2 regions of the Gordonia malaquae genome follow, and region 2 is predicted to be linked to the other one. Evidence: predicted binding sites of a transcription regulator. Region 2 holds the regulator's gene; the other holds the start of a gene.
The links. Region 2 encodes LexA, which represses DNA repair genes until DNA is damaged. Its sites were predicted from a motif close to CGAACANNTGTTCG; they were not measured.

Region 1: WFK36_RS07165 (HNH endonuclease signature motif containing protein) is a predicted target of LexA. The motif match lies at 3,063-3,076, and genes of this name have one in related genera.

What each region holds. Positions count from the first base shown of each region.
Region 1 is NZ_JBBCUB010000002.1:10,587-25,881, forward strand. Features, by position in the region: gene xerD (site-specific tyrosine recombinase XerD) at 1-862, shown strand, start outside; gene WFK36_RS07160 (hypothetical protein) at 866-1,510, opposite strand; gene WFK36_RS07165 (HNH endonuclease signature motif containing protein) at 1,678-3,021, opposite strand; gene WFK36_RS07170 (ParA family protein) at 3,288-4,187, shown strand; gene WFK36_RS07175 (segregation and condensation protein A) at 4,184-5,047, shown strand; gene scpB (SMC-Scp complex subunit ScpB) at 5,040-5,747, shown strand; gene WFK36_RS07185 (pseudouridine synthase) at 5,804-6,829, shown strand; gene cmk ((d)CMP kinase) at 6,829-7,503, shown strand; gene der (ribosome biogenesis GTPase Der) at 7,500-8,942, shown strand; gene WFK36_RS07200 (lysoplasmalogenase family protein) at 9,031-9,708, shown strand; tRNA gene WFK36_RS07205 (tRNA-Pro) at 9,738-9,811, shown strand; gene WFK36_RS07210 (TMEM175 family protein) at 9,924-10,619, shown strand; gene WFK36_RS07215 (gamma-glutamylcyclotransferase family protein) at 10,592-10,936, opposite strand; gene WFK36_RS07220 (DUF1684 domain-containing protein) at 10,960-11,757, opposite strand; gene WFK36_RS07225 (nitroreductase/quinone reductase family protein) at 11,883-12,335, shown strand; gene WFK36_RS07230 (hypothetical protein) at 12,363-12,800, opposite strand; gene WFK36_RS07235 (LuxR C-terminal-related transcriptional regulator) at 13,034-15,295, shown strand, end outside.
Region 2 is NZ_JBBCUB010000002.1:613,534-628,828, reverse strand. Features, by position in the region: gene WFK36_RS10000 (PTS fructose transporter subunit IIABC) at 1-593, opposite strand, end outside; gene WFK36_RS09995 (1-phosphofructokinase family hexose kinase) at 628-1,572, opposite strand; gene WFK36_RS09990 (DeoR/GlpR family DNA-binding transcription regulator) at 1,569-2,339, opposite strand; gene WFK36_RS09985 (phosphoenolpyruvate--protein phosphotransferase) at 2,459-4,171, shown strand; gene lexA (transcriptional repressor LexA) at 4,202-4,873, opposite strand; gene WFK36_RS09975 (LysM peptidoglycan-binding domain-containing protein) at 5,039-5,638, shown strand; gene nrdR (transcriptional regulator NrdR) at 5,669-6,115, shown strand; gene hrpA (ATP-dependent RNA helicase HrpA) at 6,120-9,803, opposite strand; gene WFK36_RS09960 (SRPBCC family protein) at 9,876-10,337, shown strand; gene WFK36_RS09955 (AAA family ATPase) at 10,347-10,958, opposite strand; gene WFK36_RS09950 (aminotransferase family protein) at 11,013-12,245, shown strand; gene WFK36_RS09945 (DUF899 family protein) at 12,497-13,198, shown strand; gene ahpD (alkylhydroperoxidase, AhpD family) at 13,260-13,787, opposite strand; gene WFK36_RS09935 (peroxiredoxin) at 13,787-14,368, opposite strand; gene WFK36_RS09930 (hydrogen peroxide-inducible genes activator) at 14,516-15,295, shown strand, end outside.

The DNA of each region.
Region 1 (15,295 bases), 600 kb from region 2:
CGCGGCGGCCAACACCATCGCGTCGTACCGTCGTGATCTGCGCCGCTACCAGGAGTTCTTGGAGGGCCAGGGACTGACCGACCTCGCCGATGTCCGTGAGGACACGGTCCGCGAGTTCCTCGTTGCGCTCCGACGCGGCGACCCGGCAGCTGAGGTGGCCCCGCTTGCGGACAGTTCGGTGGCGCGAACGCTGATCGCAGCCAGAGGCTTTCACAAGTTCGCGGCGGCGGAGGGCCTCGTGTCCGATGACGTGGCCCATGCCGTCCGGCCGCCGAAGGCTCCTCGGCGACTCCCGAAGTCGTTGCCGGTGGACGACGTCCTCGCGATCCTCGATGCCGCGGGAACGTCGGACGGCCCTCGTGCCCTCCGTGATCGGGCATTGCTCGAACTGCTGTACAGCTGTGGCGCCCGTATCTCCGAAGTCACGTCGCTCGACGTCGACGACATCGATGTGGAGCATCGCGCCGTGGTCCTGCGGGGCAAGGGGGGCAAAGAACGGATCGTTCCGGTCGGCCGCCCGGCGCTCGCCGCGGTGGATGCGTATCTCGTGCGTGGCCGACCTGCCCTGGTCAAGAAGGGGACACCCGCGCTCTTCCTCAACATTCGGGGTGGACGACTGTCGAGGCAGAGCGCCTGGCAGGTCCTCGTTGACGCCGCCGACCGGGCGGGCATCACGAAGGACGTCTCGCCGCACACTCTGCGACACAGTTTTGCGACCCATCTTCTTGACGGTGGGGCCGACGTCCGCGTGGTCCAAGAGCTTCTTGGGCACTCTTCAGTCACGACCACGCAGGTCTACACGCTCGTCACCGTCACCACGATGCGCGAGGTGTACGCCACGGCCCATCCTCGAGCACGCTGACGTCTACTGTTCTTCGGCGCGACGCGCTCTCCACACAAGCGCTGCCGTGACAATGACCAGTGCTGCGCCGCCTGCCGCGCCGAGCCACACGACTGTGGCGTCGGATGATCGACCGGGGTCGGCCGCGGAGGTCTCAGAGCTCGGCGCCGCGGTGACTCCGGTCTTCGCGCGGAGTTCTGCGAAGAACTCCGGTCCGACCTCATCGGCAGCGGCAGTCGGGCTGCATCCGTGGTCGTATAGGCGCGCCCATCGCGAAATGTCTGTGTCCAGGTACTTGCCGCCCTGAGCATTCGACGCGGCAAGGAAGTACTCGGGTCCAGTAGTGAACGTTCGGCGCTCTGCCATCGATGGACTGGTTGCAATGCTCAGGATCTCACCGACACGGGTTCCGTGGTAGGCCTCTTTCACCTCGACGTCGACCATGGTCAGAGGCATGGAACCGGTGACAGCACCGTCGATCGTCTTCTGATCGATAACCTGGACTTTGGCGACCACGGCGTAGTCGCGGAGAGCCGAGGCGATCCGAGCTTGATCGTCCTTGTAGCCTACACAGTCTGCCGACGCCGGACCCGCCCCGATCATCGACACGACACCGAGTGCAAACACGATCAGAGCGATCAACAACGCGGCCGGGCGACAATGACGCATATGGCCGACTGTACGGAAACGCTACTCAGAACGGTGGTGGTCCGGCGGAGTCGTACTCCACCTGGCGTTCCGCTTCCGCGCAGGCGCGGGCGAACCGGCGGCGTGACCGCAGTTGCATGCGGTAGGCGTGTTTGGCCTGGGTGCGAGTCTTGCTGCGCGTCGGGGCCTCACTGGTGTCGATGCCTGGGGTCAGTCGGGGAGCCGTGACGGCACGGCAGAAGACCCAGACCCGGTAGGTGCCAATAGTTACGGGCTCGTGCCCGGATCGTATGGCCGGACGGGGTGGTCGTCTCGGTCCAGATGACGCCGTTGGCGTCGGTGATCTGGTCGTCGAGCCAGCCGTCGACATGGGTCTTCACCAGGTGATGGAACCGGCACTTCGGGCCGAGGTTGCACGGGCATGTCGGGCCGCCCGCTGCGGGGCGGTCGTGGTTGAACTCGGTGACGTGGTCGAGGTCGCAGTCCCACGCTGTCCGGTTGCAGCCGGGCACGGTGCATCGTCCGTGCACCGCGCGGGAGGCGGTGTCCGCGGCCGCACCGGGCCGGTAGTCGGCCGGCCGGGCTGTGGTGGCGGTGAGATCGAGCGGCCGAATGACAGTGCCGGGCCTGGCGGCGATCTCGCGTGCGTGGTGAGAGTCGATGACGCCGTATCCGTCCATCCAGCCCGCCTTGGTCGACTCTCCGTTGAGGGTCGTCGCATCGGCGATGACGTGGACGATCACCGTGGCGAACCGTTCGCCGATCTCGGCGGCCGTTGCCGCCGCAGGGCAGTCGGGGTTGCCGCAGGTGCAGCCGAACGTGGTGCCGGTCAGCCGGGCGATCGCCAGATCTGAGCGGCGTGCGCCGACCGACCTCGGGTCGTCGGCGCAGGTCAGGGCGGCAGCGTCGGCGTCGATGGCCTTCTTGGCGAGCAGGACCTGCTCGGCGTCGGCGGCGACGGTCAAGACCGACTCGTCGCCGTCGTGGGCGACGGTGACGCCCTTCCCTCGGGCGGTGCGGCTGTCGCGGACGGCGTCGGGGTCGTGTTCGGTGACGATCCGCCGGGCCGTGTCTTTGCCGGTGCTCCACGAGACGGCCCCGCTGTCGCGCAGTTCCTGCGCGAGGTCTGCGTCGATGGCCGCGATGCTCTCGGCGTCCTCGACTGCCGTGCACTGCATGACGATCGTTCGGAAGGTGGCGAAGGAGATCAGACCGTCGCGCAGCAGGCCTGCGACGCGCGGGAGGCGGTCACGGGCGTCGAGTGCCAACTCGACCAGGGCCGACCCGGTGCTCTTGCCGACCGACATGGCAGCGGCGACCTCGGCGCCGAGCACGGTGGTGCCATTCAACAGCAGCATGTCGTCGCCGTCGGCCGCCGCGGCCTCGCGTCGAGCGGCGATCTCACCGATCATCCGCAGGCGACGCCACGCCAGGTGCGCCTCATCGGCGATGAGGGTTCGGACCGCACCGAGATCGTCGAAGTCGTTGCCTGAGGTGTCCACACCGAGCGAACCGGTGATGGTGCTGGCCATGGTGGGACTCCTTTCGACCTGTAGCTGAGGTGGAAGCTATTCGAACTGATGTTCTAATCGTAGCGCCCATTCCGAATGTCCGCAATAGGCAATTGAAGGGATGTGAGGGAAGTGTTCTCGACTAGATCGAGGGGAGCTGAGCCGGGGTTCTTGCGGCCGGTCGCCATGAAGGATGCGCGGCTCGCCGACGGCGTCGCACCCCTTCGGGCGGCGACCCTCTAGGATTGCCAGTGGACCGTCGGAGACTGAGAAGGAGCATCGGACAGGTGGACTACAAAGCCGGTGCCAAGGCGACGCAGGGCGAGCTCGACGTCCCCGCTGACAAGCTCGGACCGACCGGCCGTCCCTACCGCGACATCCCGGATCCGGCACCGCTGGACAAGCACGGCCCGGCAGTCATCATCGCGATGTGCAACCAGAAGGGCGGCGTCGGCAAGACGACGTCGACCATCAACCTGGGAGCTTCGCTGGCCGAAGCCGGACGACGCGTGCTGCTCGTCGACCTGGATCCACAGGGCGCGCTGTCCGCCGGACTCGGAGTGCCGCACCACGAACTCGAGCAGACCGTCCACAATCTCCTCGTGCCGCCGTACGCGGCGACCGACGACGTGTTGATGCGTACTCGAGTCGACGGGCTCGACCTGCTCCCGTCGAACATCGACCTCTCGGCAGCCGAGATCCAGCTCGTGACCGAGGTCGGTCGTGAGCAGGCGCTGGCCCGTGCACTGCACCCCGTGGCCGATCGGTACGACTACATCCTCATCGACTGCCAGCCCTCTCTGGGGCTGCTGACTGTCAACGCGCTGGCGTGCGCCGACAACGTGTTGATCCCGATGGAGTGCGAGTACTTCAGTCTCCGCGGGCTCGCCTTGCTCACCGACACCATCGACAAGGTGCACGACCGCCTCAACCCGCGGCTGGAACTCGGCGGGATCGTGGTCACGATGTACGACCAGCGCACGCTTCACTCGCGAGACGTGATGCAGCGTGTGGTCGAAGTGTTCGGCGACGCGGTGTTCGACACGGTCATCAACCGGACCGTCCGGTTCCCCGAGACGTCGGTCGCCGGTGAGCCGATCACGTCGTGGGCGCCCAAGTCGTCGGGCGCAGCCGCGTACCGGAGCCTTGCGCGAGAGGTGATCGCCCACAACGAAACGCGCACGTGACGCAGACCCCCGTCATCGACGAGGCGGCCCAGGGCGGTGCCGTTGAGGATGCTGCTGGGGCCGACCCGGCGGATGACGGGAAGTTCACGGTCAAGCTGACCAATTTCACCGGGCCGTTCGACCTGTTGTTGAACCTGATCAGCCAGCACCGGCTCGACGTGACCGAAGTCGCTCTGCATGTGGTCACCGACGATTTCATCGCCTACACCAAGGCACTCGGTCCAGACTCCGACCTCGAGCAGACCACCGAGTTCCTGGTGATCGCCGCGACCCTGCTGGACCTGAAGGCCGCACGATTGCTGCCCTCCGGCGAAGTGGACGACCCCGAAGACCTCGCGCTGCTCGAAGCCCGCGATCTGCTGTTCGCGCGACTGCTGCAGTACCGAGCCTTCAAGCAGGTCGCTGTACTGTTCGCCGAACTGGAAGCCGCTGCACTGCAACGGTATCCGCGCGCGGTATCACTTGAGGACCGCTACGTGGACCTGCTGCCCGAGGTGAAGATCGGCGTCGACGCCGCACAGTTCGCGCAGATCGCCGCGGCGGCGATCGCGCCGAAACCGATTCCGACCGTCGGTCTCGACCATCTCCACGGGTCGCCGGTGTCCGTGCCGGAACAGGCCAAGCGACTGTCGGAGCTCCTGGCAGACGCCAAGGGGGAGTGGCTCAGCTTCTCCCAGCTCGTCGCGGAATGCACGAGCGGACTCGAAGTGGTCGCACGATTCCTCGGTCTGCTCGAGTTGTATCGCGAACGAGCCGTGCTGTTCTCCCAGCCGGAGGCGCTCGGCGAACTCAAAGTGGTCTGGACCAGCGACCGCGACACCGACGAGATCGACATCGACACCACGGAAGACTATGGGTGAGGGGCTAGCGATGACTGAGGACTCTGCGGACGTCGGCGTCGACGATCTCGACAGGCTCGACGACGACGAGCTCAGGTCGGCGCTCGAAGCAGTCCTCCTGGTGGTCGACACGCCCGTCACAACCGAGGAACTCGCGAACGCGGTCGAGGATGAGGTCAAACGTGTTCGCGACATGCTCACCCGGATGAGCCGCGACCTCACCGACGCAGGAAGCGGGATCGATCTGCGATACGCGGGCGACGGTTGGCGCTTCTACACACGGTCCGAGTACGCGCCCTATGTCGAACGTCTCCTTCTCGACGGGACGCGCAGCAAGCTCACTCGCGCAGCACTCGAGACGCTCGCTGTGGTGGCCTACCGCCAGCCCGTCACGCGCGCGCGAGTCAGCGCGATCCGCGGCGTCAACGTGGACGGCGTGATGCGGACACTCGTCGCCCGGGGCCTGGTCAACGAGGTGGGGAACGATCCCCAGACCACCGGAACCCTGTACGCGACGAGTGAGATGTTCCTCGAGCGACTCGGTCTCGCATCGCTCAGTGAATTGCCCGACCTCGCTCCGCTGCTGCCGGACGTCGACGTCATCGACGACCTCGGCGACGAACTCCTCGACGACCCGCGATTCGCCAAACTCAGCGCTCGTCCGTCAGAATCAGAGGTTGACGCGTCGAAGGAAGCACTCCGACAGGCCGACGAGGAATAACTCGCGCCGCGTTCGCGTCATACACAACTGCACACCAGCAATCGAAGGATTCACTCATGGCATCCGCTAGCCGAGACGGCAGACCGGGACGAGGAGAAGGTGCGGGACGTTCCCGCGCCGGCGACTCTCGCGGCCAGAAGCCGACGGGTAAGAAGACCGGCGGCAAGTCCGCGTCAGGCCAGGGCAAGGGCGGCGCAGCGGCCCAGGGCCGAGGCGGTCAGGGCACCCGCAAGCAGCACCGCAAGGGCTCACGCCCGAACGCCGAGATCGGCAAGATCCGGTTCAACAATTCACGCCCGGCTCGTACGCAGAAGCCCGTCGTCGACGGTGACGGCGCCACGTACATCGCCGACGGCATGCGCCTCCAGAAGGTCCTCGCCGCAGCAGGCGTCGCATCGCGGCGCGGCGCGGAGGAGATGATCGCTGCAGGTCGAGTCGAGGTCGACGGCGAGATCGTGCTTGAGCAGGGCCTCCGCATCGATCCGAACACGGCGATCATCAAGGTCGACGGCGCGCGTGTGGTCATCGACGAGACGAAGCAGTATCTCGCACTCAACAAGCCCAAGGGCTGGCAGTCGACGATGAGCGACGATCAGGGGCGGCCGTGCATCGGCGACCTCGTCGCTGAACGCGTCATGTCCGGGCAGCGGCTGTTCCACGTCGGGCGCCTTGACGCCGAGACCGAAGGTCTCATCCTCCTGACCAACGACGGTGAGCTCGCACACCGACTCATGCACCCGTCGTTCGAGGTTCCCAAGACGTACATGGCGACAGTACGCGGAGAGGTGGGCCGTGGTCTCGGTCGCCGCCTGCGGGAGGGCGTTGACCTCGAGGACGGCCCGGTCAAGGTCGACTCCTACACGCAGATGGAGCTCTACCAGGGTGAGTCCCTGATCCGCCTCACGTTGCACGAAGGCCGCAAGCACGTCGTCCGACGCATGATGGACGCCGTCGGCCACCCGGTGATCCGCCTGGTCCGCACCGACATCGGCGCAGTGAATCTTGGCACGCAGCGGCCGGGCAGTCTCCGTGCGCTCGACAGCAAGGAGATCGGCGCGCTGTACAAGGCGGTGGGCCTGTGATGTCGGTCGTGGCCATCGACGGACCCGCCGGAACCGGCAAGTCGACCGTCGCACGGCGTCTCGCCGACCGCGTCGGCGCCCACTATCTGGACACCGGCGCCATGTACCGTGCGGCGACCCTCGCCGTCCAGCGTGCCGATGTCGCCCCTGATTCGGACGACGTCGCGAGTGTGGTCGCCGCCGCGGACATCAGGCTCGCTCCGGGGGAGGACGGCACGACCGTCGTCACGCTCGACGGCGACGACGTCTCGGCCGAGATCCGCACCGACACCGTGACCGCGGACGTGTCCGCGGTGTCGGCCAACGCCGACGTGCGGGAAAGGCTCGTCGACCTGCAGCGTGACCACGCGGATTCGGCGCTGCTCGTCGTCGAAGGACGCGACATCGGGACCGTCGTGTTCCCGACCGCGGCGTTGAAGGTGTTCCTCACCGCCACCCCTGAGGCGCGTGCCGAACGCAGGCACCGCCAGAACATCGCGGCAGGCCGCGAGAGCGTCCTCGACGAGGTGCTCGACAGCGTCAACCGACGTGACCATCTGGACTCGACACGCGCGGCGTCACCGCTGCGCGCCGCGGACGACGCGGTTCTCGTCGACACCAGTGACATGACTTTGGAGCAGGTCCTCGACCGGCTCACCGAGCTCGTTTCCGAGCGGATCGGAGAACACCGATGACTGACGACTACACGAACGCCCTCGAGGCGCCCGACACCGCGGGCGACGGCACGTGGGAGAGCGAATCGGACTGGGAGCTCGGGGAGTTCCTGAGCGAGAACGTCTTCAACGAGGCTCCGGCACTTCCCGTGGTCGCCGTGGTCGGCCGCCCCAACGTCGGCAAGTCGACTCTGGTCAACCGCATCCTCGGACGCCGCGAGGCCGTCGTCGAGGACGTTCCCGGCGTCACTCGCGACCGGGTGTCGTACCGGGCCGAGTGGACCGGGACGCCGTTCATGGTCACCGACACCGGCGGGTGGGAGCCCGACGCGAAGGGGATGGGCCAGTCGATCGCGGCGCAGGCAGAATTGGCGATGCGCACTGCCGACCTGATCGTTGTGGTCGTGGACGCGACTGTCGGCGCGACGGCGAGCGACGAGGCCGTCGCGCGTGTGCTCCGTCGTGCCAAAGCCCCGGTGATCCTGGCCGCGAACAAGGTCGACAGTGAACGCGCCGAGGCCGACGCAGCCGTCCTGTGGTCGCTTGGCCTCGGCGAACCGCACACGATCTCCGCAGCGCACGGACGCGGCACCGCAGAACTGCTCGACCTGATCCTGCAGAAACTGCCGGAGAAGCCGCGCGAGCGGTTCGCGCCGGGCGGCCCGCGCCGCGTGGCACTGGTCGGCAAACCGAACGTCGGCAAGAGCTCGCTCCTCAATCGCCTCGCGGGCGAGGAGCGGTCCGTGGTCGACAACGTCGCAGGCACCACGGTCGACCCCGTCGACGAGATGATCGAACTCGACGGCAAGCCGTGGCATTTCGTCGACACCGCCGGTCTGCGCCGCAAGGTGCACACGGCAACCGGTCACGAGTACTACGCGTCGCTGCGCACTCGCGCTGCGTTGGAGTCGGCCGAGGTCGCGCTGCTGCTGATCGACGCCGGCCAGCCGATCACCGAGCAGGATCTCCGCATCCTGTCGTTGGTCGTCGAGACCGGCCGTGCGCTCGTGGTCGTCTTCAACAAGTGGGACCTCGTGGACGAGGACCGTCGGTACGAACTCGACAAGGAGATCGACCGGGAACTCGCCCGCGTCCCGTGGGCGCGACGAGTCAACATCTCGGCGCACACCGGCCGAAGCGTCCAGAAGCTCGTCCCCGCGCTCGAAGGCGCCTTGGAGTCGTGGGACCGGCGCGTGTCGACCGGTCGCCTCAACAGCTGGCTCAAGGACGTCATCGCGGCCACGCCGCCGCCGGTTCGTGGTGGACGCCAGCCTCGTGTCATGTTCGCGACGCAGGCCGCGACACGGCCTCCGACCTTCGTCTTGTTCACGAGCGGCTTCCTCGAGGCCGGCTACCGCCGGTTCATCGAGCGCCGTCTCCGCGAGGAGTTCGGATTCGACGGATCGCCGGTACGCGTGAACGTGCGAGTCCGCGACAAGCGAGAACAGCGCCGCAAGTGACGACCCGCGTCGGACGATGGCATGATTTTCATGCCGATCCCGGCGATCCGGTGAATGTGAGACGAGGTGTCCGCCCTAGCATGGGCGCATGACACCGAAGGCGCGAGACGTCGCGCTCTGGCTTCCGTATGTTGTTGTGGCAGTCGTGCACGTCGGGTCACTTGCTGCTCAGGGCACGATCGCTGGGCCGACCAAGCTGCTGTTGATGCCGTTGTTGGCGATACCGGTGATCGCGGCGGCTCGGGACGCCGAGCGTCGAGCGATCGTGCTCATCGGTGCGGCCCTGCTGTTCTCCTGGTTCGGCGACAGCGTCGGGGCGGTGGTGCCCGACGGCGACGAGTTGCCGTTCATGCTGCTGTTCTTCGCCGCTGCACACGTCGCTTACATCGTGCTGTTCGTTCGGATCCTGGCGATCGGCCCGATGCCGCGGTGGGCGCTCGTGTACGTGGTCTGGTGGGTCGTCATGGTCGCCGTCGTGGGCCTGCGCGCCGGGGCGCTCTTTCTCGGCGTTGGTGCGTACGGGCTGGTGCTCCAGGCGACGGCGGCCACCGCGTCTCGATGCAACCGGACGATCGCCATCGGAGCTGCGCTGTTCTTGACGAGCGATTCGTTGCTGGCACTGCTCCTGTTCCTGCCCGAGACCTCGCCCGGCTGGTTCGACTCACTCGCGATGGCGACCTACGTGATTGGCCAGGGCTTGATCAGTTTCGGTGCCCTGCAGGCCCTCCGACCAGGCGATTCGTCGACTAGCGGCCGAGTGGGCTAAGGTAAGTCTCGCTTCCTCAGGGAAGTGGACGGGCTGTGGCGCAGCTTGGTAGCGCACCTGACTGGGGGTCAGGGGGTCGCAGGTTCAAGTCCTGTCAGCCCGACCGAACAAAGAAGACTCCTTCCGAGAAATCGGAAGGAGTCTTCTTGCATTTTCTGGGCTCGAACTCGGTTCTCCGGTGGTCGGGCGGGGTTGTCGCGGCTACCGTGAGCGGAATGGATGAGAGGCCTGACGCCGAACCCGCGATCGTTCAACTTCTCCCTGCAGAGCGGGCGAAGGCGTTCATCGATGCGGTGATCGCGATCGCGATGACGCTGCTGATCCTGCCGCTCATGGAATCGGCGTCCGAGATCGGGGACCACTCTGCTGTCTGGGACTGGTTCAGAGAGCACGACGGGCAGGTCATCACGTTCCTGATCAGCTTCGCGCTCATCGGTTCGTTCTGGCTCGGGCATCACCGGGTGTTCTCGCACGTCGAACACGTCTCGGCGCCGCTCCTGTGGCTGAGCATCGGCTGGCTGCTCACGATCGTGTGGCTGCCGGTCGCGACAGCTCTCACCGGGCGGGCTGCGAACGGTTCGTCGGGCGCAGTGGTGGTGTACATCGGCAGCATGCTCGCCACAGCCGTGATGTGGATGGCCGTCCGCGTGTACCTGGGGCGGTGCCCGGACCTGCATGACCTCCGCGGCGACGAGGTGCGCAGCGGAGTTGCCGACAGCGTCGCCACAGCGATCCTGTTCCTCGGCGCAGGTGCTCTCGCTCTGGCCGCGCCGTCGGTGGGGTACTACTCGCTGTTCGTACTGTTCTTGTCGGGCGTCGTCCGGCGGGGTGTCATGCCGCTACTGCGTCGTTGGACGCCTGCCGACGGGACCAGCGGATCAACTCAATCGTCGGTGTCCGCGGACACGTAGACCCATGCTCGACGACCCGACGCCAGGTCGGCCTCGATCCGACGGTAGTCGTCGACCTCGTAGTCGTCGGTCGCGATCAGATCGTCGTCGGTCAACGTCAGACACGACCCGTCGACTGCGTCCTCCGGGCCGCTCCTGACCAGGATCGGATGGCGATCCGATCCGCTTGTCGCCACGACCTCGGGATCGGTGATCTGCACCCACTCGAGGCGGAATCCGAGGAGACGATCGTCGACAGTCGGGACCGGCCCGCCGTACAGGGACGACTGGACGGCGGGCAGGCGAAGAGTTCCGTAGGAGAACAGGAGATGGGCCACGCCCAGCACGATATCGTCGCGGGTCAGTTCCGTTCGTACGGCGTCTTCTCTCCCGCGGTCACTGCGAACGGAAGGGTGTTGCCTGCGGGTGGGAGTGGGCACGTCGCGAAGTCGATGAACGCGCACGGAAGGTTCGTCGCGCGGTTGAAGTCGAGCAGCACATCGCCGCCGTCCTGAATCACGTCATCGGAGGCGTCGATCGCGAGACTGCGGTTGGCAGCGTAAGTCGACACACCCGACGTCGCGTCTGTGAAGAGGATCGACAACCCGCCGGAGTGCCCGTTGAACGCGATGAGGCGGTGTGCTGCGCCGTCGCGTTCGAGGACGATGTCGCCGGGGGAGACGTAGACGTGCTCCAACCCTTCGGCGACGGCGCCCACGGCGATGTCTCGAGGCGCGCTGTACGGTTCGAATCGTCCAGTGATCTGCCACGCGGCATCCGGCTCGAACGCCGGGACACCGCGGAACGCCGCGAGCGTGGACGCCTCCGGGTCGTGAATGCGGATCAAGTAGCCCGCGCCTCGCCGGGCGACCTCGACATGTACCCCGGCGAGTTCAACGACCTCGCCTGCACCTGTCGGGTGCAGGGTGAAGGTCTGGTCGGCGAAAGTCTCGTGATCGGACGCGGTCACATGAGCAGTCTCGCCGTCCGTCCACCAGGTGCCGGGCAACCCTTCGAATCGCTGAGCCTCCGAGTCCAGCCATTCGAGTCGATTGATCGACAACCAACCGAGCGGATCTTTGAGGGTGCGCTCGCGCGAATCGTGCCACTCCTCCCAATCGGAGGCGAAGCGGTCTGGCGTCGATACGGTCTGTGTCATTGAGGAACCCCTGACGAGTGAGAACATGCGGTCCACAAGCACAACGCGGCCGCGGGCGTGGTCGAGTGCATTCCCGTCGGTCCGCGCAGAATGCTTGACTGTGACCGGCGGTGCACAATAGATCCATGAACCTGCATGACATGACAGCCTCGGCCGGAGCCTGGATCCTCGAGAACGGGCATCGCACACTGCTCACCGTCACCGGCGGCCGCTTCCCGAAGAAGATGCTGGGAATGCAGACGCTCGAACTGCACACCGTCGGACGGAAGTCGGGGCAACGTCGATCGACGATGCTGACCGCGCCCGTCTACGAGCCGGATCGCATCGTCGTCGTCGCGTCGAAAGGCGGGCACTCCGACCACCCGGACTGGTTCAAGAACCTGGTGGCACAGCCGGACGTCGAGGTGACCGTCGACGATGTGACGACCGAGTGGACCGCACACCACGCCGACAGCGCCGAGAAGGCCGCGCTGTGGCCGACGATCGTCAAAGCCAATCCAGGCTACGACGGCTACCAGCAGCGAACCGACCGCGACATCCCGGTGGTGATCCTGAAGCCGCGACATCGAGCGGCCTGAGCTGGTCGAAGCCGCTCGCGCGATGAGCTATTGGCAGCTGAGCTCGGCCTGAACCTCGTCTCGAGTGCGCGCAAACGACTGTGCCTCGGCAACCATGGTGTCGCGGGCTTGCGCCAACGACGCGTCGTCGCCAACCGCTGATGCGTTCTTGGTGAAGGTGGTCCAGGCGTCAGTCAGGGCATTCGCCTGGTCGTCGGCAACATCCTCAACAGCTGCGTCTGCTTTGTCGTAAGCCGCGACGATGCTTTCGCGAATCGTCCGCAGTTCGCCGACCGTGGTGGCGGTCTTCATGTCGGAGGATGCGCTGTCGAGGGTGGATTTCAGTTCGCTGAGTGCAGTGCATGCTGCGGTGACGTTCTCTTCGGAGGTCGGTGAGTCGTCGTCCCCAGAGCATCCGGCGAGCAGTGGGATGCTGAAGCTTGCGGCGATGACGGCAACGGCGAGTCGGCGGTGAACCTGTTTCATGACCGATCCTTTGTAGTCGGGCGGCGAAGGTCCGCCGCGTGAGTTCTTCAGTACTCGAGACTGCCGGAGATCGCCTGCCGCGGACGACTCTGAGACGAAAAATCGTTCACCATGGATTAGGTCGTTCGGGTGAACTCGCAGATCGGTGTTCAGGGATCGCACGGCCCACGTGCGTTCATCGTGACTCGGCTACCGGCGGAGTCCGACTGCGTACCGCTGATAACCTCGTCGCAATGGACAGCGAGACAACGCCTCCCCCTCGGGATCGTTCCCGCTGGTTTCTGATCGCTCCACCGCCGTCGAACGCGAGTCTGTCCGCACCCCAGCGGCTGGTGCACCGTCTCACCTCGCATTTCAGTGCGTCCGGAATCGTTGTCCTAGCGGCCCCGGCAGGCTACGGGAAGACCGCGCTTCTGCGGGACTTCGCGACGGAGTTCGCCGTCCCGTCCGCCTGGCTCACACTGACTCGCCACGATAGAGACGACGAGGAGTCGATCTTGCTCGGTGTGCTCGCCTCCATCGATCAGCAGGTTGCACCCGGCCGGCCCGTTCGCAGCCTGTACGACCGGATCGCACAAGCCGTGGCCGGTATTCCTGACGGCCTGGTGCTGATCATCGATGACGCGCACCACGCAGGGCCGATTCTCGGCGAGATCGTCGAGGCGCTGAGCAATGCGACCGGGAGGCGGGTCCGGTTCGCAGTCGCTGGACGGCCTGAGGTCTCCGCGTGGTTCGTCGAACAGATCGCACTGGATTCGGCCGTTCTCGTCGACGCGGGGGATCTCGCGATGAACGTCGACGAGGTGAAGGCGACGGCCGCTCGCCTCGGACACCCCATGGGCCACGCGGACGCTGAGCGAGCCACGGAAGCGGCGGGAGGGTGGCCTATCGCGGTGCACCTGAGTCTGGCTTCTGAAGCGCGCGGCCAATCCGGATCCGACGCGCTCTTCGTCGACTTCGTCGAGGTCAGCGTTCTTGGGGGTCTGGCACCGGACCTGCGTGCGTTCGTGCTCGAGACGACGACCTGCACTGCCCTGAGCACGAGACTCGCAGCCGCTCTGACCGGGCGCAAAGACGCCGCCGATATGTTCGATCGATGTCGCAGAGAAGGACTGCCTCTAGTCCGGGTGTCCGCGGCCTCCAGTGCTGCCGCTTACCGATGGAACGAAGTCTTCGCGGACGCGTGTCGCCGAATCCTCGAGCGCATCGATCCGGTTCAGGCGGCGCGACTTCATCAGAAGGCCGCGCACGAACTGACTGCAGGGCATCCGGAAGAGGCGTTGCGGCACGCTGTCCGTGCAGACGACGAACTGGCGTTGTCGATCATGCGGGCGACATGGGTCAGGATTCTCGTCGAGTCGGGCGCGCGTGCCCTCCTCGAGAGTTGTGCGGCGCTGACGGCACAGCAACTCGAACATCCAGAGATCCTCGCAATTAGGGCATGCTGTCTTGATCTGATCGGGGATCAGGAAGGCGCGCGGATACTGGCGAGAGCTGCTGCCACTGCGGGCGGTGGTGACCCGTCGTTCCTCGTGACATACACGTTCGTCCAGCTGTTCGTCCTCGATGACCATCGCGAACTCGCACGCGCCGTCGACCAGGCCCGCCGATTGCTCGTGGACGGTGTATTCGGTTCGACTGTCGACGGTTACCGGCTCTTCGTCGTAGGTTGGACTCTCCTCCGTCTCCGCACCGATCCGATCGGCGCCGCGAACCTGTTGCAGACGGCATTGTCCGAAGCCCGCCTGACCTCGTGTCCCGTGCTCGAACGCCGGGCGGCTTCCAATCTGCTTTTCGCTCTGACCTTCGCCGGCCGTTTCGCTGATGCTGACACGGTCCTGGACGACCGCATCACCGCAGACCACGTTGATGACGACTGGGGTGCGTATGACGGAGGCATCGGACTGTTCGCATTCGGATACGGGGAGTACTGGCGCGGCAGGCTGGGCGAAGCCGAGAGAGCATTCACCGCACTCATCGCGCACGGTGGCCACCGCACGTCCTATGCCGCGCTCGGCCGAGTGTTCCTGGTGTTCATCGCTGCGGCGTCAGGTCGACTCCACACGTACGCTGACGCCGAGAACTACACCGAGGCGATCGGCGACACCCAGGCGCATGGAGTTCCATGGCATATCTACCGCGCACTCGCCCACGCTCAGTTGGCTGCCGCGCGAGGCGAGGCTTCGAAGGCGCTGGAGCTGATCGAGTCGTTCGCCGACGCACCTAACGTACCGGTGGTGAGGGTGCTTGCCGCAGACATCGCTCGTCGGCTGTCCGCTGACGGACTCGCCGTTCGCCTCCTCGCCGGACTCACTGCATCTGACCGCGTCATCTCGTACGTGACCGCTGCAGCCGAGACGACAGCGGCCCTCGTCGCTTACCGGGCGCAGGAGGTCGACGTTGCCCGACGACACCTGGAGGACGCTCTCGACATCGGCGCACGGGAGGGGATCACCCCGGGTGCAGGACTGTCGGATCCGGACCTCGTCGCCCTG
Region 2 (15,295 bases):
CGTTCGGCGGCGAGTTTGAGGGCGTCCGCGGCCATGTAGGTGTGGGCGATGCCGGTGGGGCAGGCTGTGATCGCGAGAATCGACGTCTTGCCCGTCGGCTCGGAAGCGGGTTCTGGAGCAGGAGCCGGAGCGGCCGGTTTCGGAGTGACGGCGTCGGTGACGAGCTCTACGATCGTGGTGTCGTCGGGTGCGTCGCGCAGGCTCTGGACGAACTCCGGGCGGACCAGAGCGCGTGCGAGGGCGCTGAGCACCTTCATGTGCTCGCTGCCCGCGCCGGCGGGCGCAGCGATCAAGAAGACGATGTCCGCCGGTCCGTCCTTCGCTCCGAAGTCGACGGGGCGGGACAGTCGGGCCATCGCGAGAGTCGCGGAGGTGACCGATTCCGCGCGAGCGTGGGGGATCGCGATGCCGCCCGGCAATCCGGTCGGGGAGCTCGCCTCGCGGGCGAGCGCACCAGCGATGAGATCGGACGGGTCTGCGGAGCGGCCGGCGTCACCGACGAGCGCCGCGAGGGTGCGGACTACAGCCTCGGTGTCGGCGCCCGCGTCGGCGTCGAGCAGCACCAGCGATGGAGCGATGATGGGATCGGACATTGTCTTCTACCTTGCTGTGGGGCGGGGAGGGGGTCTACAGGCGGGTGACGGTGATGCGTGCGTGGTCGAGCAGGTCTGGGGTCGGTGGGGTGGTGCCGGGCAGTGACGCGGCGGCGGAGCCGTATGCGACAGCCCGCGCGAGGCGATCGGCCGGGTCGGCGCCGGCGTGGTCGGCGATCAGATAGCCGGCGAGGGAGGCGTCGCCTGCCCCGACGGTGCTCCGGACCCGCACCTCGGGCGCCGAGGCGAACCAGGCTTCGCCTCCGACCGCAAGCACGGCGCCCGCGCCGCCGAGAGTGGTGAGCACCGCTCCACGGGTGGATTCGGCGAGTGCGATGGATGCGCGCGCCGCCTCCGAAGGATCGCCGTCGGCCGCGGCGGACTCGAGTGCGACGGGATCCGCGCCGGTCAATTCCGCAAGTTCCTCAGAGTTCGGCTTCATCAGATCCGGGCCCGCAGCCGCCACGTGACGCAGAGGAGCGCCTGAGGTGTCGACCGCGATGTGCACGCCGACGCCGCGAAGCGCGCCGATGACGTCGGCGTACCAGGTTGCGGGCAGACCGGGCGGGAGTGAGCCGCAGAGCGCCAACCAGTCCGCGTGGGCTGCATGCTCGACGATGGCCGTCACCAGGGACTGCGCCTCGGCGGCGTCGAGCTTCGCGCCGGGTGCATTGATCTTGGTGGTGACGCCATCGGGGTCGGCGATCGTCAGGTTCACCCGGACGTCTCCGGCCACGTCGATCGCGCTGTGCGGCAGGCCTGCTCGTTCGAGGTGATGGACGAACGAGTCGCCCGCGTGCGCAGGCGCCACAGCCATCGTCGGAAGCCCTGCGGCATCGACGACTCGGGCCACGTTCACGCCCTTCCCGCCCGGCTGGTCGACAACACCGACCGGTCGGTGGACGCCGCCGGGTATCAACGGCCCGTCCAGTTGAACCGTCCGGTCGATGCTCGGATTGGCTGTGACTGTCAGAATCATGCGACGACCACCTCGATGTCGTGTTCGGTCAGTGCGGTGACGAGAGCCGGGTCGATGCCGGCGTCGGTGACGAGGACGTCGACGTCCTCCAGGCCGGAGAAGCCGACGAGTTCCTGGCGGTTCATCTTCGACGAGTCGGCCAGCACCACCACGCGGTCGCAGCAGGCGATCATCGCCCGTTTGGTCGCGGCTTCGTCGGAGTCTGGAGTGGACAGGCCGTGATCGGCGGTGAGCCCGTTTGTGCCGATGAACCCGACGCTCACATGAAGTCGCGCGAATGCCTCGACGGCATCGGCGCCGACCGCAGCCTGCGTCTTCGGTCGGAGTCTGCCTCCGATCAGCAGCACCGTAGACCGTGACAATCCGGTGAGCGACGACGCGATCGGCACGCTGTTGGTGACCAATTGCAGGCGTGCGTCACCACTCACCGCAGTCGCGGCCTGGTATGTGGTGCTCCCGGCGTCGAAGAGGACCGAACCACCGGTGGCGGGCAGGAAGCGCTGCGCCGCGACGCCTATCGCGGCCTTCTCGGACTGACGCGCGGCCTCCCTCGACGGGAGGTCCGGTTCGTCGACGACGGCGGCGACGTCGAGTCGCACTGCTCCGCCGTGAACACGCATCAGGCTGCCGGAACGCTGCAGGACCGCGAGGTCGCGCCGGACGGTCTCGCCGGTGACTGCGAATCGTTCAGCCAGCTCGGCGACGGACACGCGGCCGCGTTGGCGGACTTCGTTCGCGATCGCCTGTTGGCGTTCTTCGGCGTACATGTGACGACTCCTGGTCAGCTGAGCACTTGTGTGTTGATTCATCTTCGTTTGCTTGGATTACATCTTTGTTTACTCCCGTACCGTCGGGTGCGTCAAGGACTTCTTGTAATCTCTCTCACATGAGCCAGATCGATGCCGCGCCCGTGCAATCCGCCGACAACCCGTTCGCCGCCAGTTCCGTCGTGACCGGGACTCCGGTGGTCGGCGGGCTCGCATACGGCCCGATCATCCGCATCGGTGAGCGGCCGACGTACGACGCATCGGCCGCGCCCGTGGCCGACACCGAGCGCGAGTCCGAGGCCGCACGTTTTGTCGATGCCGCGACAGTGGTGGCCGCACGCCTCTCCGAACGGGCATCGCACAGCACCGGCGTCTCCGCTGAAGTCCTCACTGCCACAGCGGGTCTCGCTCGCGATCGCGGGTGGATCGGCGCGGCGTCCAAGCTCATCGCCGCGGGCAGCCCGGCGCCGGCCGCCGCCGCCGCGGCCACTGAACAGTTCGTCGAGATGTTCACCAAACTCGGTGGCCTGATGGCGGAGCGAGTGACCGACCTGCGCGATGTCCGCGACCGGGTGATCGCCGAACTCCTGGGCCTTCCGGAGCCGGGGATCCCGACGCCCGAGGTGCCGTCAATCCTGTGCGCCGACGATCTGGCGCCGGCGGACACCGCCGGACTCGATCCGGCGTTGGTTGTCGGATTGGCGATGCGGCTCGGCGGACCGAGCAGTCACACGGCGATCATCGCCCGCCAACTGGGCATCCCGTGCATCGTCGCCGCGGCCGACCTCGACGACATCCCGACCGGCGCGCACGGTTACGTCGACGGCGGCACCGGAACCATCGGTATCGACCCTGATGAGGACTTGATCTCGGCCGCGATCGTCGCGGCGCGCGACACGGCGGAGAAAATCGCCGCGTGGCGGGGTCCCGGTGCAACGGCCGACGGAGAGCCGGTCCTCATTCTCGCGAACGTGGCCGACGGCGTGTCGGCGCGGGCCGCGGCAGACGCGCCCGTGCAGGGTGTCGGCCTGTTTCGGACCGAGCTCGCATTCCTCGACCGTGCGACCGAACCGACGCTCGAGGAGCAGACGGCGCTGTACCGCGAGGTCATCGATGCATTCGACGGTCAGAAGGTGGTGATCCGAACCCTTGACGCGGGCTCGGACAAGCCGCTGAAGTTCGTCGCGAACACCGACGAGCCGAATCCGGCGATGGGTGTGCGTGGGAACCGGATAGTCGCGACGTACCCGGAGATCCGCAACGGGCAACTCGATGCACTCGCCGCCGCGGCGAAAGGGGCCGGGGCGGTTCCGTGGGTGATGGCGCCGATGATCGCGACGGTCGACGAGGCTCGCGAGTTCGCCGGTCAGGTGCGTGGTCGGGGCATGGTTCCCGGCGTCATGATCGAGGTGCCGTCGGCGGCGATACTTGCCGACAAGATCCTTGCCGAAGTCGATTTCGTGTCGGTCGGGACGAATGATCTGACGCAATACACGATGGCCGCCGACCGCATGTCGCCTGAACTCGCGTCGCTCACCGATCCATGGCAGCCCGCTGTTCTCGCACTCATCGAGATGATCGGACGGGCAGGAGAGAAGCACTCCAAGTCGGTCGGCGTCTGCGGCGAGGCTGCGGCTGATCCCCTGCTGGCCTGCGTACTCGTCGGGCTCGGCGTGCGATCGTTGTCGTCCGCCCCGGCGGCGTCGCCCGCGGTGGGACTCAAGCTCGGCGGCGTGACGTTGCAGCAGTGCCGTGACGCCGCGACCGCAGCGCTCGCGGCGACCAGCGCATCCGGCGCGCGCGATGCCGCGCGTGCCGTGGTCGGCGCCTGAGGACCGGCGCCGACCACCAGCGGTGATGCGTCAGATACGACGCATCACCGTGACGACCTTGCCGAGAATCGCGGCGTCGTCGCCGGGGATCGGCTCGAAATGCTCGTTGTGGGGGAGCAGCCACACGTGGCCGTCCTTACGCTTGAACGTCTTCACCGTGGCCTCGCCGTCGATCATCGCCGCGACGATGTCGCCGTTCTCGGCGACGTTCTGCTGACGGACGACCACCCAGTCGCCGTCGCAGATGGCGGCGTCGATCATCGACTCGCCGACCACGCGAAGCATGAACAGCGAGCCGTCGCCGACAAGTTCCTTGGGCATCGGGAACACTTCTTCGACAGCCTGTTCGGCGAGAATCGGGCCGCCGGCGGCGATGCGGCCGAGCACCGGCACGAAGGTCGGCGTCGGCAGCGACTCCGACGAGTCGTCGGCGGGAGGCGTGCGATTGTCGTCTCGGACGTTCACCGCGCGCGGACGATGCGGATCGCGCTTGAGGAGACCGCGGCGCTCGAGTGTCCGGAGTTGATGCGCCACCGACGATGTCGACGTGAGGCCGACGGCTTCGCCGATCTCGCGGATGCTCGGCGGGTAGCCGCGCTCCCGGACCGACTTCCGGATCACCTCGAGCACTTCACGCTGACGCTGAGTCAGCGACGCCTCCAGGGTGGAGGTCGAGAGCAGGGGATCGGGATTGTCCGCCATCGTCGGTCCTTTCCATTCGAACATCGCATGTGAACTGACCTCGACGTTAGTCGACTGGATCACAGATTTCAAACAATTGTTCGACGTGTTGCTGACTTTGTCGGACCCATGGTGTTAACTATCGAACAAAGGTTCTTCGAACAGTTGATCGAACAGGAGGCTCCGATGAGTCAAGCACTGATCACCCGCCCCGCCGCTCGCGCGGACCGCTCACCCGAGCGTGCGCGCATCTCCGCTATGACCTGCGATATTCCGGTCGTCGACACGCGGCGCGTCGATCATTCGAGTCCGCGCGTGGACGGCGATGTGTGCCGCCCGACAGGGCGAGGACGACGACGATCGGCAGGCGTCGACTCGCTCAAGCATGAGCCGCAGGCGCAGTGGGAGGCCCGCGATCGGGCGGTCCTCCGGCCCAGTCGGGCGTCCCGATCGACCGTGGCCTCGCCGGCGACGAACCGTTCGAACACCGAGGCCGTGTTCCGTCGTCGTCGAGTCGTCGGCTCGCTGCTTCTCGGTGCGGTGCTGGCCGGCGTGGTGTGGATCCTCGCGATCATCGGAGGGTCGTACCAGGATGCGGCGACGCCCGACGTTCCGGCGGCCACCCAGGTGGTCCATGTCCGGTCCGGAGAGTCGCTGACGGACGTCGCTCACCGGATCGCACCTGATCTGCCCGCGGCGGGGGTGGTTGCTCAGTTGCGTGCGATGAACGGTCTGGACACGTCGGGTCTGCGGGTGAGTCAGTCCCTGGTTGCTCCCGCGTACTGACCGCCTCGAGCTGGACGTTATCATCGGGGGATGCGCTGCCCGTTCTGCAAGAACGACGACACACGAGTGGTGGACTCCCGAGTTGCCGATGACGGCCTGGCGATCCGCCGCCGTCGATCATGCGCAGAGTGTGGTCGACGCTTCAGCACGGTGGAGGCAGCGGTGCTGTCCGTCGTGAAGCGCAACGGGGTCACCGAACCGTTCAGCCGCGAGAAGGTCATGAAGGGCGTCCGTCGGGCGTGTCAAGGCCGCAGCGTCGACGAAGACGCGCTCGCCAAGCTCGCCTCGCAGGTGGAAGACACCGTACGTGGTCTCGGCTCGGCCGAGATACCGAGCAATGAGGTCGGACTGGCGATCCTGCGTCCGCTCCGCGACCTCGACGAGGTCGCCTACCTGCGGTTCGCCTCCGTCTACAAGTCGTTCGAATCGGCGGACGACTTCCAGAAGGAGATCAACGAGCTCCGCGAGCGCGTTTGACTCCTCAGAACTGAGCGATCGCCTTGAGCACTCGCTTCTCAGATATTGGGCCCGCAGTCCCCAACTGCTGTGCGAACAGGCTCACCCGGAGTTCCTCCAACTGCCACTGGACCAGATCGTTCAACGCGTCCTGTCGAGCCTCCGGGACCTGCGCCAGCCGCTGATTCCATGCCGCGATCACCCGGTCGACGACCAGCATGCCCTGGTTGTCGCGGGCTGCCGACCCCGGGAGCGATTCCAGGCGGAGTCGCGCAGCCGTCAGGTAGCGCGGCAGCGACCGCAGCGCCGCGCCAGGAGTGACGGCGACGAAGCCGTCGAACACAAGATTGGCCGCCTGATCGGCGACGTCGTCGGCGGCGAGCGAACCCGTGCGCGAATCGATGGTGCGCCTGAGTTCGGAGTATTCGGCGAGCGCCGCGACCGCGAGGTCGAAGTACTCGGGCGCCAGTGAGCGCACGGTCGGTGTGATCCGCTCAGACACGGCCGCGAAGTCGGAGGGGCCACGGAGGTCGCCGAGTGTGTTCTCGCGTGCGAGGACGTCGGTGACGGCTCGACGCGTGCAGTCGGCGAGCAGTGCGTCGACGTCCCGGTAGGGGCTCTGACTGAGCGCAAGCCTGCGTGCGGGCGGCAACGACGAAGCGAGTTTCCGGCTCGGCGGAGCGATGGCCAGTGTCAGCAGTTCACGCACGCCTGCTGTGATCCCGGCGTCGCGCGCCACCGGGCTCGGGACGGTGGTGACCCGAACGCCCCGGCCGGGGACCACGACGAGGGTCGGGTACCGCGTCACCTGCTGGCCTGCGAGCGTCTGCACGCGACTGTCGTCCAGCGTCCCGATGCCGTCGGAGGCCCAGGCGGTGTGGACGGCGGCGTCGGCGGTGGGACTCGCGGTGGTCGGGCCGAACTGCGAGCGGAGGTCGCCGAGGCGGTCGCCCCGAGCGATGACGGCGCCCTTCGTGTCGTCGACGACGGCGAAGTGCATCCGCAGGTGGTCGGGCAGAGTGTCCGGTCGGAAATCGCGCGGACCGAGCGACATGCGAGTGATCGACGAGAGCTCTCGCGCGAGCGCCGGAACCAATGCCTCGGAGCGAGGCGTGAGCTGGTCGAGGGCGAGATCGGCATATCTCTGCGCGGGTGACATAGACTTGCGCAAGCCCTTGGGAAGGGACTTGATCAGCGCTGTCGCGAGTTCACTGCGCATGCCCGGCACCAACCAGTCGAAACCGCCGTCGTGGACGTGGGACAGCAGCGCACGCGGAATCACAACGGTGACACCGTCGTCCGGTGCGCCGGGTGAGAAGTTGTACCGCAACTCGAGGCGGGTCTCGCCCTGCTGCCAGGCCTCCGGGAAATCGGCCGCAGACGGACCGTCGTCGGACCCGAGCATGTCGACCGAGAGGTTCAGCAGTGTCGGATCGGCCCGGCCCGCCTTCTTCCACCATGAGTCGAAGTGCCGCGCGGACACGACGTTCGGTGGGACGCGGGCGTCGTAGAAGTCGAAGAGTTCGGCGTCGGAGAGGCCGAGGTCGCGGCGACGAGCGCGGTGTTCGAGATCCTCTGCGCTGGAGATGATCTCGGCGTTGTGGCGGACGAACGCATGCCTGCTGCGCCACTTTCCGGCGACGAGAGCCTCGGTGATGAAGATCTCGCGCGACGTCTTCGGGTCGATCGGCCCGTAATGCACACGACGCTGCACGACGAGCGGCACGCCGTACAGGCTGACGCGCTCGTAGGCCATCACCGCGGCCCGACGGGTGGACCAGTGCGGTTCGCTGTATGTGCGGGTCACGAGGTCGCCCGCGGCCGACTCGACCCATTCCGGGTTGATGGCTGCGACCGTGTGTGCGAACAGTCGGGAGGTCTCCATGAGATCGGCGGCCATCACGAATGCGGGCGGCTTCGATGACAGGAACGATCCGGGGAAGATCGCGAACTTGGTGCCGCGGGTGCCCAGGAACTCGCGTGTGTCGCCCTGGCGGGCGCCGATGTTCGTGAGCAGGCCGGTGAGCAGGGACGTATGGATTGCGGTCGCGTCGACCTCGGTCGTCGGGATCTGCCAGTCGAGGTCGCGGACCGTGCGGGTCAGTTGGCGATGCAGGTCGATCCATTCGCGGACGCGCAGGAAGTGGATGAACTCACGTTCGCACTGTCGTCGGAACTGATTGCTCGACAGTTCGGAGCGCTGCTCTTGTAGGTACGACCACAGTTGCACCTGACCGAGGAACTCCGAGCCGGGGACTGCGTGCTTCTTGTGCGCGGCAGTGGCTGCGTCGCGCTTGTCGGACGGGAACTCTCGAACGTCAGGCAGTGCGAGCGCCGCCGCGATCACCAGGACGTGGTCGAGGCAGCCGTTCTCGTGACCGGCGACGAGCATGCGGCCGAGCCGCGGGTCGACCGGGAGTCGTGCCAGCGTCCGACCCACCTTGGTCAGCCGAGCGGAGGCGGAGTCGGTGTCGGTGACGGCGCCGAGCTCGGACAGCAGCGCCATGCCGTCTCGGATCGCGCGGGACTCCGGTGGCTGCACGAAGGGGAAGTCGGCGATGTCGCCGAGCTTCAGCGACAGCATGGACAGGATGACGGCGGCGAGGTTGCTGCGGAGGATCTCGGGATCGGTGTACTCGGGGCGTGCGTCGAAATCGTCCTCGGCGTACAGGCGGATGCACACGCCGGGAGCCACGCGCCCGCAGCGTCCGGCGCGTTGACGAGCGCTGGCCTGCGACACCTTCTCCACGGGAAGCCGCGTGACCTTGGTTCGCGTCGAGTACCTGGAGATGCGCGCGGTGCCCGAATCGATGACGTAGCGGATTCCCGGCACGGTCAGCGACGTCTCGGCGACGTTGGTCGCCAACACGATACGACGGCCGTCCGACGGGCTGAACACCTTGTGCTGCTCGGCGACCGAGAGTCGGGCGTACAGCGGGACGACCTCCACATCGGGTCGTCGGCCGAGCGTGTCCGCGGTCTCCCGGATGTCGCGCTCGGTCGGGAGGAAGACCAGGATGTCGCCGTTTCCGCCGGACCACAGTTCCCGGACAGCGGCCTCGATCGCGGCGATCTGGTCGAGGTCGGCGTGGTCCTCATCGTCGGTCGCGAGCGGCCGATAACGCACCTCGACGGGATACGTTCGACCGGAGACCTCGATGATCGGGACCGCGTCGTCCGGTCCCGCGAAATGCCTCGCGAATCGATCGGGCTCGATGGTCGCCGAGGTGATGACAAGTTTCAAGTCGGGCCTGCGCGGCAGGAGCTGCTTTAAGTACCCGAGCAGGAAATCGATGTTGAGGCTGCGTTCGTGCGCCTCGTCGATGATCAGCGTGTCGTAGCGACGCAGGAGCGGGTCGGTCGTGATCTCGCGCAGGAGGATGCCGTCGGTCATCACCTTGATCTGCGTGTTCTTCGAACTCTTGTCGGAGAACCTGACCTGGTACCCGACGGCGTCGCCGATCTCGGTGTGCAGCTCGTCGGCGATGCGGCGCGCCACCGATGTCGCCGCGATGCGCCGCGGCTGCGTGTGGCCGATCGACGTCCGCCCCATCTCCAGGCAGATCTTCGGGAGTTGGGTGGTCTTGCCCGATCCCGTCTCGCCGGCGATCACCACCACTTGGTGGTCGCGGATCGCTTCGGCGATCTCCTCGCGGCAGGCGCTGACGGGCAGCTCGGGCGGATAAGTGATGGTCAGCGTCGACGACATGATCCGTCAATCCTACGTGCGCGCTGAACAGAACCGTTGCCACGCCGTCGCCCGGCTGGTGAGGTGTCGGTCATGACGAACGACTCACGACGTGTGATCTCCGCCCAGCGAACCGTGACCGCGCCGGCCGAGGTGATCTTCGACCTCATCGCCGATCCGACACGGCAACCGGAATGGGACGGCAACGACAATCTGCGGAGTGCGGCTTCAGGCCAGCGAATCCACGCCGTGGGCGACACCTTCGACACCGTGCTCACGACCGGCGACGTGCGCCGCAATCACGTCGTCGAGTTCAGCGAGGGGCGGCTCGTCGCATGGCAGCCGTCTCCGGTGGACGCACCGCGACCCGGGCACCTCTGGCGGTGGGAGGTGACGCCGACCGACGACGGAGCCGTCGTCACGCACACGTACGACTGGACGGAACTGCACGACACCACCCGGCAGGCGCGTGCGAGGGCGACGACAGTCGACAAGCTCGCCGCGTCTGTCGATCGCCTAGCGGAACTGGCTGAGGGGCAGGCGTCGAAGGCCTGAGGGGACAGCTCAGAAGCGAATGTGCCGTACGGCGACCTCGGCTCGACGCACTGCGGCGGCCGGGCGTGACAGCCGGTTCCGTGTCAGTGGCAGGCCGACGTCCGCTGCGATGACCTCGACGACCTCGTCGAGCGTGAGATCGTCGGTTTCGATGTGCACACCGAAAGAATCGTCGGCGAGCGCAGTCCGACATCGGTCGATCTGAGCGTGAGCCCATGTCTCGTCCCGGCCGAGAAGGCGGGCGCCGAGCGTCGACACCCGTGAGGCCAGGCGGCGTTCGAGTGTCTCTCGACTCGCGATGAGCGCGTAGTGCCGCACGTCTGCCCCGCGGCGGCGGAGTTCCCCCACCGTCTCATCGAAGAACTGCGGGTCGACGATTGTCATCGGCACGAGAATCGGCTCGTCGCTTACGGCGGCCGACCGCTCGAGCGTGTCGGCCACGCCTGTCCGCCACTGAGGCAGGTCTTGGAAGTCCGTGCGTGCGGACGCAGGCAGCATCTTGTGCATCGCGTAGCCGAGTATCTCGGGGTCTGCGACGTGGCCCTGCCCGTGCCTGCGGTGCAGTTCGTGGACGGTGTGCGTCTTCCCAGACCCGAAGGCGCCGTTCACCCAGATGATCATGGGATTCACGGTACCGACGGGCGGCGATCGGTCGCCTCATGCGATATTTGAGGCATGGGTTCACTCTGGCACGGTTTTGCAGACATGGGCGCGGTCACGGCGAGCGGTCCGTTCGTCGTCACCCGAGGTGACGGCACGCGCATCTACGACGACAAGGGCAACGAGTACCTCGACGCCACGGCAGGCCTCTGGTTCACCAACATCGGCCACGGCCGCACCGAGGTGGCAGAGGCGGTTGCGAAGCAGCTGTCGGCGATCGCGCACTATTCGAACTTCGGCGACTTCGCCTCCGATGTGACGCTCGAACTCGCCGACCGCGTCGCCGCCATCGCCCCGGTCGAGGGGTCGAAGGTCATGTTCACCCTCGGCGGTTCCGATTCCGTGGACAGTGCCTACAAGCTCGCCCGTCGCTACTGGGTGGAGCAGGGCAAGCCCGGCAAGACCATCGCCGTCGGGCGTACCAAGGCGTATCACGGCATGCACGCGGCGGGCACCTCGCTGGCAGGCATCCCGCTCAACGCCGAGGGCTACGGCGAGATCATCCCCGACACCGAGACCGTCGACTGGGACGACGCGAAGGCGCTGCTCGGCCTCATCGAGCGCATCGGCGCCGACAAGATCGCGGCGTTCTTCGTCGAACCGATCATCGGCGCGGGCGGCGTCTACCTGCCGCCGGACGGCTACCTCGCCGAAGTGCGCGACATCTGCCGCGAGCATGACATCCTGTTCATCGTCGACGAGGTCGTGACCGGCTTCGGCCGCATCGGCGGCGGCGCATGGTTCGCGTCGGCGCGTTTCGATCTGCAGCCCGACATGATCACTACCGCGAAGGGGCTGACCAGCGGTTACGTTCCGATGGGCGCCCTCATCGTGTCGCCGCGCGTGGCCGAGCCGTTCTTCACCGGCGGAACGTGGTTCCGCCACGGTTACACCTACGGAGGCCACAACGCGTCGGCCGCGGCCGCACTGGCGAACTTGGACATCATCGAGCGCGAGAATCTGCTCGACGGCGCGAACCGCCTCGAATCCGATCTCGCCCAGGCACTGTCGCCGCTCGCCGAGCTCGATTCGGTCGCCGAGGTCCGCACCGGACTCGGTGCCGTCAGCGCGGTTCAGCTGGCCGATCCGGCCAAGGCGATGGCCGCCATCGGCAAGCTCCGCGAGCACGGTGTGAGCGGCCGTGCGGCAGGCCAGGGCGCGCTGCAGGTCTCGCCTGCGTTCGTCATGACGACGGAGGAGGTCGGCGAGCTCGCCGACCGCTTCGCAGCGGCACTGAAAGAACTGTAGAAAACCCGTTGCGGTCCCTCCTGGCCCGGGCGTAGCGTCGTCCTCGTCAAGGGAAAGGAGGTGGTCCAGACAATGATTTCATTCAGGACCGAGGAGGTGGCCGCCGCCTGACGGCGGTCGCCCACCTGAACGAAGACGAACCCCTTCGCACGCGAGAATCGCGAGCGGAGGGGTTCGCTCATTCGACGACAGGCGTCCGCTTCCGGGGCTTACCGTGGATTCTGCCGACCACCGCGACACTTGGAGGAAGCATGTACCAGAATCCGATTCCGCCGGTTGTGGATCGACAGGCGTGGCAGATCGACGCCGAGCGCCTACGCGAGCGAGAGAAAGCCGCCACCAGAGAGCTCGACGCCATCGCGGCGCAACGCAGGCGCATGCCGGTCGTCGAGCTCCCCGAGTACGTGCTCACCGGCGAGGACGGCACGTCGGTGACTCTCGCCGACGTCTTCGCCGGGCGCACTCAATTGGTCGTCTACAACCACATGTGGACCGACGGCGCGCAGTGGCAGTGCTCCGGGTGCACCGGATTCACGTCGCAGTTCGTCCGCCTGGAGGGGCTGGACGCTTACGACGCACGGTTCGTCATCGTGAGCAACGGACCGATCGGCGAGCTCGTCGCCTACACAGAGGCGACGGGCAACCGGATGCCCTGGTATTCGTGTGCGGGGACGGACTTCGGCGCAGAAGTCGGGGCGCCGGCGGGTGGAGGCTTCGCCCTCAACACCTTCGTCCGCGACGGAGATCGAGTGTTCCATCAATGGCAGACGTTCAGCCGCGGCGTCGAACAGATCTCATCGGTGTTCGGGCTGCTCGACCTTCTGCCGTACGGGAGGCAGGAGGAGTGGCAGGACGTCCCCGACGGGTGGCCGCAGTCGCCGACGTTCACCCGCTGGGCGAGCGCTGAGGACGTGGCGGACTGGTATGGCGCGGCAGCCCGGGACAGCGACTGACAAACACCGGTGCCCCGTCGACTGATCGACGGGGCACCGGTGTGTACAGCTGAGTGCGGACCTACGCGAGGGTCTCGGCGATGCCGATGGCCTGGCCGACGCCCGCGACGATCGACGCGACCTTGAGCGCTTCGAGGACGGCTTCACGATCGACGCCCGCTTCGCGGACGACGTTCTCGTGCGCGCCGACGCAGTGCTCGCAGCCATTGATCGCCGAGACGGCCAACGACCACAGTTCGAACGTCGCCTTGTCGACACCGGGGTTGCCGATGATGTTCATCCGCAGTCCGGGGCGCAGGTCGTCGTACTTGCCACCGAGGAATCCACGACCGCGGTAGAACACGTTGTTCATGCCCATGATCGACGCCGCGCCGAGTGCCGCGTTGTACGCCTCTGCGGACAGGGTGTCGGCGGCCTCGTCGGAGATTTCCCGCAGGACGGTCGCATTGCGGGTGGCTGCGGCGGTGGCCAGCAGGGTTCCCCACAACTGCTCCTCGGTCAGCACGGTGGTGCGGCTGATCGAGCCGAGGTTGAGCTTCAGGTCTTTGGCGAACTCGGGGAGTGCGCTCTTCAGATTGTCGATGCTCATCAGGCGGTCATCAGTTCGCCGGCGTTGATGGTGGGGTCACCCTTCTTCCAGTTGCAGGCGCACAGTTCGTCCGACTGGAGGGCGTCGAGGACGCGGAGGACCTCGTCGACGTTGCGGCCGACCGAGCCGGCGGTCACGGAGACGAACTGGACCTCGTTGTTCGGGTCGACGATGAAGGTGGCGCGGTCTGCGACACCGTCGGCGTTCAGCACGCCTGCGGCCTCGGCGAGCTCACGCTTGAGGTCCGAGAGCATCGGGAAGGGGAGGGTCTTGAGGTCCTCGTGCTGTGCACGCCACTGGAAGTGGACGAACTCGTTGTCGACCGAGGCGCCGAGCACCTGGGTGTCGCGGTCGGCGAACTCGTCGTTGAGCTTGCCGAAGGCGGCGATCTCGGTGGGGCACACGAAGGTGAAGTCCTTCGGCCAGAAGAACACGACGCGCCACTTGCCGGCGTAGTCGTCCGAGGTGACGGTGGTGAAGTAGTCGTCGGGCTGCTGCGCGTCGACCTTCGAGAGGTCGCCGCCGATGACTGCGGTCAAGTTGTAGGCCGGGAACTGGTCGCCGATGGTCAGCAATGCCATGACACGTACTCCTGAATTCGTTGAAAGGGGTGCGATGAGAATTGATCGGCCGCGAGCATGCCGGGGTCACCGTCGCTCGGGCTCGTATCCAGTCTGCCCACAAACGGTTAGAAAGTAAACGTGATGACACGCACTATACTGATAGGCATGGGCAATCAAAGCTATCAGCCGTCGATCGGTGGACTCCGCGCCTTCGTCGCCATCGCCAAGAAACTCCACTTCGGAACGGCCGCAATGGATCTCGGTGTGAGCCAGCCCTCACTGTCGCAGGCTCTCGCAGGCCTCGAGGCAGGCCTCGGGCTCCAGCTGGTGGAACGCACAACTCGACGCGTGATGCTCACTCCGGAGGGCGCTCGGCTGCTCCCCGCGGCCATCGCCGCATGCGATGCGGTCGACGACTTCCTGCTCGACGCGGCAGGCGACCTCGATCCTCTGGTGGGCAGGCTGCGCCTCGGATTCATCCCGACGATCGCGCCGTACATCCTGCCGCGAGTGCTGCGCGGCTTGGCGACAAGACGCCCGTCCCTCGATCTGATGGTGATCGAGGATCAGACCGACCGACTGCTCGGGCAACTGCGGGACGGCACACTCGACGCCGCGGTGCTCGCCTTGCCGACCGGCGTCGCGACGTTGGGGGAGGTGACGATGTACGACGAGGACTTCCTGCTGGCGCTGCCCGCTGATCATCCGCTCGCGGGGCGTAAACGGCTGTCACCGCAACTGCTCGCCGACCTGCCGTTGCTGCTGCTCGACGAAGGTCACTGCATGCGGGACCAAGCGCTCGACGTGTGTCAGAGCGCAGGAGTCCAGCCCGATCTCCAGCAGACGCGCGCCGCATCGCTCACCACCGCTGTGCAGTGTGTGGAAGGCGGACTCGGCGTCACGCTGATTCCGAAGACGTCTGTCGCAGTGGAGACCGCCGCCGGT